2 regions of the Ruminococcus sp. D54t1_190329_F1 genome follow, and region 1 is predicted to be linked to the other one. Evidence: predicted binding sites of a transcription regulator. Region 1 holds the regulator's gene; the other holds the start of a gene.

Region 1 (4,422 bases):
GTATCCTTCAGCGTCTTTTTTCAGTTTCTGAAGAATCATAGCAGAAATTTCCTGTGGGGAATATTTCTTATCGTCGATTGTTACACGGTAATCTGTACCCATCTCTCTCTTGATGGAAGAGATTGTTTTCTCTGCGTTTGTTACTGCCTGACGTTTTGCAGGCTCACCTACCAGACGCTCACCTGTCTTTGTGAATGCTACAACAGATGGTGTTGTTCTGGATCCTTCTGTATTTGCGATAACGGTTGGCTGTCCACCTTCCATAACAGCTACACAGCTGTTTGTTGTACCTAAGTCAATACCAATGATTTTTCCCATGATAATTTTCCTCCTGTTTAAAAATTCATGGTTGCTGTCCATTACACGAACAGTAACATTTATACTTTGTTTTTAGAAAATGTCGATGAAGTTTGATTCTCCAAGCTGCTCTCTGTCAATTAGCAACTTTTACCATACTGTGTCTTACAACGAAATCCTTGTAAGTATATCCCTTCTGGAATTCCTCTACGACGATGTTCTCGCCAACGGATTCGTCCTCCACATGCATCACTGCATTATGCAGATTCGGATCAAATTCCTTGCCTACAGCTTCGATTGGCTTCACACCCATCTCATCAAAGGCTGTCATCATCTGCTTATAGATCATCTTCATGCCTTCTGCAAATGGATCATCCTCCGGTGCCTGTGCAAGACCTCTTTCGAAGTTATCCACGATCGGAAGCATTTTTTCAACGATGTCCCTGGCACCGATGATGTACATGCTGGATTTCTCTTTCTCCGTTCTTTTACGGTAGTTATCGAATTCAGCCATGCTGCGCTTCAGTCTGTCTGTAAGCTCCTCGACCTGCTGTTCAAATTTATCTTTCTCTTTTTTCTTCTTGCCGAAGAAAGAAGTTTTTGTCTTGGTTTCCGGTTCCTTCTGAGATTCTGCTTCCTGATCTGACTGCTCAGTTTCTTCTGTCTGTGCAGGTTCTTCGGAAGTCTCCTCTTCTGCTGTCTGGGCTGTATCTGCTGCCTCTTCTTCGCTTCCGTCTGTTACCGGAATGTCAACTGCTTCTTCCTGTACTTCGGCTTCTTTATTCATTTCTTCTGACACGCTTTCAACCGCCTTTCTAGGTTTTCTTATTTACCATTTCGTCAAGCTGGACTTTTAATTTCTTTAAGCTGTCCACTACATTCTCGTAATCCATTCGCTTGGGACCGATGATTCCAATAGTTCCACGCATTCCATCTCCCAGCTCATAAGTAGCTGTGACCACACTGCAGTCTTTCATGGTACGTACCGGAACTTCATCCCCGATGTATATCTGAACTCCTGTGTTCTCCGGGTCTCCCATTTCCTCACGGACCATATCCGCAAGTTCCTGCTTATCCTCGAAAGTGGAAATCAGCTCACTGGCTCTGGATGTATCTGCAAGCTCTGGATACTTAAATATGTTGGTTGCTCCCGATGTATATACTTTCATATCTTCTTCGTCCACGTGAATCGTAGCTGCAACCGCGTCCAGCACATCTGCAACCACACCGCTGTGGCTTCCCGCCTGTTCTTTCAATCTGGCGATCATGCCCAGATTAATGTCCTGGATGGGTACGCCGTTCAGGTTCGTGTTAAGAAGAAGATTCAGCTTCAAGATCGTCTGGTCATCCATCTCCTCATCAATATTGATGATCTGGTTCCGAATGACATTACCCTCACATACAACTACGGCAATCAGCTGCCGCTCATTGACTCGTGAAAGCTGAATGAACTTCAGGGTGCTTCCCTTATACTGGGGAACCGCAACCATAGCCGCATAATTGGTATTCGTGGCAAGGACCTTCGCCACCTGCCTGAGCACCTTATCCATCTTATCTGACTTCTCAATCATCAGATCACGGATTTCTGCGATCTCGGCTTCCTTCTCCCTGGTAAGCTCATCTACATAAAGGCGATAGCCTTTATCTGATGGAATTCTTCCGGCTGAGGTGTGGGGCTGTACGATGTAGCCCATATCCGTCAGGTCGGACATCTCATTTCGGATGGTAGCAGAGCTGACATTCAGATCCGGATATTTGGAAATAGTTCTGGAACCTACAGGCTCACCTGTTTCCATATAAGTTTTGATGATTGCTTTCAGTATTTTCCGTTTGCGCTCATCTAATACTTCATCCATGAAATATCTGCTCCTTCCTGAAAAGCAGACGGTCAAACCTGATTCTGATTTCCGTCTGGCTTCTTCGAATTCCTTTTGTTAGCACTCATTATTTAGGAGTGCTAACATCTATGTTCTTAAGATACACCTCAGTATTCCTTTTGTCAATATTTTTTACAAATTTTTTTCATCTTTTTTGATAGTTTTTACCTTATACTTTACCATTCCGGATAAAATTTCCTTGCTGCAATACCATTTTTGCAGCAAGGGCACTACCAGGTATCTTTATGTCCGCTGCCGTATAAATGAAAAAGATGCCTTGAGAAAATTTTCCCTGGCATCTTCTTTCCTGTATACTAGAGTCTATTTTGTAACTGTTCAGTACCTTCACAGTTATATGTTTCACAAAACAGTACCTGCTGAATAGCAGCCTCTATTTTTTATAATTTTCCAGATAGTCAAGAACTGCCGCCGGCTCATCCAGAAAAACTACCAGATCCAGCACGGAAAAATCCATGAATTTCTCCTCTGCTGTGTACTCCAGCAATGCTTTCATCCTGTCATAATATCCGTCAATGTTATACAGCACAATTGGGCGGTCAATACGTTTCAGGCTTTTCAAGGTAAAAATCTCAAAAAATTCCTCGTAGGTACCAATTCCGCCAGGTGCTACGATCGTAGCATCTGATTTTTCTTCCAGAAGTTTTTTGCGCTCTCTCATATTCTCTGTGAAAATAAATTCCGTACATTTCTCATACAGAACTCCTGGCTGGTCAAAAAAGCGGGGAGCAATTCCAAGTATGTAACCATTTTCTGCTGCCACGCCTCTGGCTGCTGCTCCCATCATTCCGGTAGCTCCGCCGCCAAACACTAGACCGTGACCTCTTTTTCCCATTGCTCTTCCAAGCTCTTCTGTTTTTTCATAATAAATGTTTTTAAGCAGCGCACTTGAAGCACCATATACACATATGTTCAATCTGTTGTCCTCCTTATTTTTCTTCTAAACACAGGTGCTGCCCACCTGCGGCAGCACCATATACGAAAGTCAGCTGGCATATCTTTTCCAGTCAGCTTCCGACAGCCGCGCAAAACGCCATATTGGCCACACCGCACAAAACCATCACCAGAATGGGATTCATTTTATATTTTCTCAAAAGCACCAGTGCGGCAGTAAAGAATACCACCATTCGAATGCATATGTTTTCCCGAAACAGTTCCACTGCACCATTTATAAAAAAAGATGATACTAAAATGGTAACTCCTGCCTTGGCGATCATGGCCACAACCGCCGGACGAAGGGATGTAAGAGTTCCCTGGAGAAGGGACATTTTCCGGTATTTCGTGTAAATATATGCCAGCAGGGTTACAATTATACAGGAGGGTAAAATACAGCCAAGAGTAGCCACCACTGCGCCCCCAGGACCTGCAATCCTGGTTCCTACAAAGGTTGCGGAATTTACTGCAATAGGACCAGGGGTCATCTCTGCAATGGTCACAAGGTCCGAAAAAGTTTCCATGGAAATCCAGCCATGCATAGTCACTACCTGTTCCTGTATAAGAGGCATTGCTGCATATCCGCCTCCAAAGCTTAATGCACCGATCTGAAGGAAACTGAAAAAGAGCTGAAGATAAATCATTTTTTCCATCCCTCCTTCACAAATGTACGCGCAAATCCAAATACAGACACAATAAGTATTATATAAATAATGTTCACCTTCAGAAAATAGCTTGCACAAAAACTGATGACCATAATAATCACATTTACCCAGTCTTTTGACTTCGCCACGTTTTTCTCCATGTCGTATACCACGGAAATGATCACAGCACCTACGCCGGCAGTCATGCCTTTCAAAAGAGCTGCTATGTAATAATTAGAGCGGAATGCATCATAAAACAAGGAAATCAGGGACAGGATCACCATTGGCGGAATAATAGCCCCCAGAACAGACAGCAGCATTCCCGGTAGTCCCCCAAGCTTGTATCCCACCACAATTGCTCCGTTTACTGCAATCGCTCCTGGAGATGACTGTGCGATTGCCACCAGATCCAGCATTTCTTCCTCATCGATCCAGTGATATTGATCCACAAATTTCTCCTTTAATAAAGTAACGATCACATATCCGCCGCCAAAAGTAAACGTACTAAGATATAAAGAGGCAAAAAAAAGCTTCCGCAGCACATATCTTTTATTTCTTTGTTTTTCTTCCATTTCTGGCACTCCTGATAATTTTGCATAATTTCTGTACATCGCGATGCGTGTTACTGGTCAGGTCGTGAACAATAACGCTTT
Region 2 (4,422 bases), on a different contig from region 1:
AAACCAACGGATCTTACGCTTGGCCGGATTATGGCATAATGGACATTTCGTGCTGGTTACTTCCCGATCTTTCATGGCTTTTTCGCGGGAATAGAACTCTCGGGATACATATTTATCATAGGTTGGATAGGATATGTGAATCTCTTCACGCTTACTCTTGGGATTCTGATACACGTCCAGGGATGAGTTTGGAAAAATATATTTATCTTCTATTTTCTGGAGAATACATGCAGTATAATAAGCATCTCCCAGAGCGCGGTGAAAATCCATTTTCTTCTCCACGCCCATTTTATCAGCAGCAAATTCCAGAGCACGGCGCTCGTCATTTTCTTCATAACGAATAGCAAATAATTTCTGTACATCATAATAAGTCACCGGACCTTTGAGCAGGGAAAGTTTTCCATAATATTTCATGTTCCGCTGCAGTTCCATTACATCCTGATTTCCCCAGGTAAAGAAAATATATTCTTCGCCACACCATTCCAAAAATTCCGTGATGGCCTGTGGGAAAAGAGTTCCATTCTGCAGATCCTTATAATTCATGTGAATCACTTCATGAATGCTGTCATGAATCCAATTGTACACCTGGGGCTTGATCAGACGCTGAAAGCTATCCACAATTTCTTTCTCTTCATTTAGTTTTATAGCGCCGATTTCTATGATTTCAAAAGGCAGACGGCTGTTAGACCACCTTTTTCCCCCCGGACTCTGATTCCATTCCAGGTCAAATACAATGTAATTCATGGGTAAATTCCTTCTCTGAAAATGTTTTTGTTACTGTGAACAGGTAAACAGTAACATATTTTTGCCATCCACGATTATTGCAGCAACATCTTGTTTTCACGCTCTGGAGCCTGTTTGAAAAGGCTTTCTGCAAGATGTACATTATAATTTGTGGGAGATTTTTTGTTCTATCCTTTGCAGTTATCAACAATTCCAGACAAGTATAGCAGACAGGTGAAATGATGTAAAGACATAAGAAAAAACCTGCCGGTGGGTAGCCGGCAGGAAATGAGGGGGTATGAAACAAAATCTATGTAAATTAGAAAATCGTCTTAAAATGAACACAATCTATATAAAAGAAGCTGTTTACCATTATTTCAATATTGCTGAATAATCCATACACTGCAAGCACATCAAACAAAACATGCTCTGCCGCCTTCACTCGTTACTTATGTAAGTCGGCAATATCAGCCGCCGCTTCTGATTTACGGCTAATGCACACTCTATATTATCTAATTCAATTATCTATTTCAATCGTCTATTTCAATTATTTATTTCATCGGCACGAAGCAGGTGAACTGCTCCGCGCCAGTTATTATCTGTTATCAGTTTCCCACGGGAATTCTTATCTGTTAAAACAGCTCTTTCCCCGGAAATCAGCCTTCAATAGAAATAAACTTCTTCTCTTCCGGCACTTTTTTCTTCGCTTCCTTCGGGAAAGTAACAGTCAGAACACCATTGTCATATTTCGCATGGATGTCCTCATGCTCCAGTTCCTTACCTACGTAAAAGCTTCTGGAGCACTGTCCGGTGTAACGCTCTCTGTGAACGTATTTGCCGTTATTGTCTTTCTCATCTTTATTCTCGGTTCTGGAAGCCTGAATGTTCAGATAGCCATCCTTCAGCTGAATCTTCACATCCTCTTTATGGAAGCCTGGAAGATCAATGCTCAGCTCATAATTTCCATCCACATCCTTAATATCTGTCTTCATCAATTCAGCTGCTCTGTAACCTCTGTGATTCTCTCTTTCTACAGGTAATCTCATCCAGTCATCAAATAAATCTTCTCCAAAAATACTAGGCATTAACATAATCCATTCCTCCTTATATTGTGAACACTTGCGTGTTTAATTAACATCGTTGTTGAAACTGGAAGATTTCTTTTTCTCTCTTCCTTTGTTCTGCATGTAATATAACACGCATTGTTAGCACTGTCAAGAGGCGAGTGCTAATTTCACATTTTTTTCACATTTTTCTTAAATGAAAAGCTAAATTTGTGTCCCTTTTCATATTTTCCTTTGTGAATCTCCAGAAATTCTGGTACAAACGGACTGCCTCTCCATTTTCCTCTACTGCATCTGTATTTCCAGTGATTGTATTGTAGATCATGGCAAATGCCAGATTCTCCATTGCCCCGGCATATTACACTGGTTCCGAGGTAACTCCTGAAGTGACAGTTACCCACAGCGGTAAAACCCTGGTAAAAGACAGGGATTTCATCGTAACATACCACAACAACATTGAACCAAGCAGCTATTACAATTCTCCGTGGGTTGGAATTGATGGAATTGGAAATTACCAGGGGTATGTAACCAAATCCTTTACTATAAACAGAGCTGACATCAGCAGCTGCACGGTTACGCTTTCCGATGAAAGCCTTACCTACACAGGCTCCTCTTTACGCCCAACCGCCACAGTAAAAAGCGGGGACAAGGAATTAACCCTGAACCAGGATTATTACGTTTCCTACAGAAACAACTGGGATGCAGGTACTGCTTCCGCAATCCTCACTGGAACTGGAAATTACACTGGTTCTGTTACGAAAGACTTTACCATTAAACCATTGGATATCAGCCGCTATTCCGCTTCCCTTTCCCAGTATTCCTACACCAGTGACGGAACAGAGAAATGCCCGGATGTTACCGTTACATACGGAGACAAGACACTTGCGGCAGGCACTGATTTCACAGTTTCTTATAAAGATAATGTGAAGGAAGGTACTGCTACTGTAACTATTACTGGAGCTGGAAATTACACCGGCATTATTAACACAACCTTTACGATCACAGCTGCTCCTGGCAAGGATGACTCGGACGCAGGAAAAGATAATCCTGGTAAGGATGATTCCAGTAAAGACGATTCCGGTAAAGACGATTCTGGTAAAGATGACTCCGGTAAAGACGATTCCGGTAAAGATGATTCTGGTAAAGATAACTCTGGTAAAGACGATTCCGGTAAAGATAACTCCGGTAAAGATAACTCCGGTAAAGATGATTCCGATAAAGGCAACCAGAACAGCAGCATGAAAAAGGCGAAAACCCTTACCGTAAAAGACTCTGCTACACGCGCAACCTTAAAGGAACTGGTTTCAAAGAAAAAATATTATGTACGGATCCGCACCTACAAAGTTGTAAGCGGCAAAAAATATTATTCCAAATGGAGTTCCAAAAAATCCGTAAAAATTAGATAATGTCAAATGCCAGGCAGCGTCTTTGAACGACGCTGCCTGGCATTTTTTCATAAATCTTCCAAACTAACCTGAAGATTCTATATTCTCTGTATAACTATTCAGCATCTTCACAGTTACAATCTCCGCAAAATAGTACATACCTACTGAATAGTTATTTTTCTGTTTAAGTTTTTCTCAACTCAGAAAATTCTCAATGATCACATTTTCCGCCTCAGCTTCCGTCATTCCAAGAGTTCTTAGCTTCAGAAGCTGCTCATCGTTAATTCTTCCAATAGCGGCCTCATGAACAATTGCAGCATCCACATGCTTCGCCTGGATTTCCGGGATAGAACCCACCTCTGCATGATCCATAATAATGGAATCACACTGGATATGTGCGTGACATTTGTTCTTTCCAACAGCCTTCGGATGGAAAACCTGGGAAGAGTTTCCCTTTCCAACAGAACGGGAAATAATCTGTGCAGAAGATCCCGCTCCGTTCATACAGACTTCAATATCAGACTCCGCTTTCTGCTCCCCATCTGTCATCAGACGTTCCAGAACAAACAGCTTGGAATCTGCATCCATTGAAACATTTGTGGTACGGATTGTGGAGTCAACACCTTTGATCTGAACGGTATCCAGCGTAAATACGGAGTTCTCTCCAAGCTCAATATTAGTTACGGGATTCAGCACTCTGCTTCCGGTTCCATTCCCCTCTCCATAGTGTTTTTCCTCGTAATGTACATTAGCATTTTTACCCACATGGAAAGTATGAATACCATCGTGACGACTGTCATTACAGCCACTATTGTGGATTCCGCAGCCTGCAACAATGTCAACATCTGCACCGTCTGCCACATAAAAATCATTGTAAACCAGATCGGTCATTCCAGATACACTTACCACTACCGGGATGAAAACCTTCTCTCCCTTTGTCTCCCCGTCAATGAAAATATCGATTCCCGGCTTGTCCTCTTTTTTCTTTATTTTGATATGTTCGCTGTCACCGTGACAGATGGAAATACCATTCTGACGGAGATTAAAAGCACCTTTCTGCGCAAAGCCTTCGCTGATCTTATCAAGCACACCCTGGGTTGTTTCTTCTACTTTAACCATCAACATTTTCCTCCTTCATTCAGACATTTCTGACATTTTTCCTGCTGAAATAAGGTTGGGAAAACGTCTTCTTTCGTACCATATTTCTTTACTTCACCGTCTTCAATTACCATGATTTTATCTGCCATATT

What was found. Region 1 encodes HrcA, which represses chaperone genes, less so after heat shock. Its sites were predicted from a motif close to TGTTAGCACTCNNNNNNNNNGAGTGCTAACA; they were not measured.
Region 2: a site for HrcA is predicted at 1,927-1,957, ahead of I2D69_RS06215 (Hsp20/alpha crystallin family protein). Genes of this name have one in related genera too.

The regions. Positions count from the first base shown of each region.
Region 1 is NZ_JADNDC010000002.1:123,145-127,566, reverse strand. It holds gene dnaK (molecular chaperone DnaK) at 1-318, opposite strand, end outside; gene grpE (nucleotide exchange factor GrpE) at 434-1,096, opposite strand; gene hrcA (heat-inducible transcriptional repressor HrcA) at 1,113-2,153, opposite strand; gene I2D69_RS01445 (TIGR00730 family Rossman fold protein) at 2,566-3,108, opposite strand; gene I2D69_RS01440 (chromate transporter) at 3,200-3,769, opposite strand; gene I2D69_RS01435 (chromate transporter) at 3,766-4,341, opposite strand.
Region 2 is NZ_JADNDC010000010.1:39,666-44,087, forward strand. It holds gene I2D69_RS06210 (3'-5' exonuclease) at 1-744, opposite strand, end outside; gene I2D69_RS06215 (Hsp20/alpha crystallin family protein) at 1,380-1,814, opposite strand; gene I2D69_RS19995 (hypothetical protein) at 2,111-3,193, shown strand; gene I2D69_RS06225 (SufD family Fe-S cluster assembly protein) at 3,368-4,291, opposite strand; gene I2D69_RS06230 (ATP-binding cassette domain-containing protein) at 4,291-4,422, opposite strand, start outside.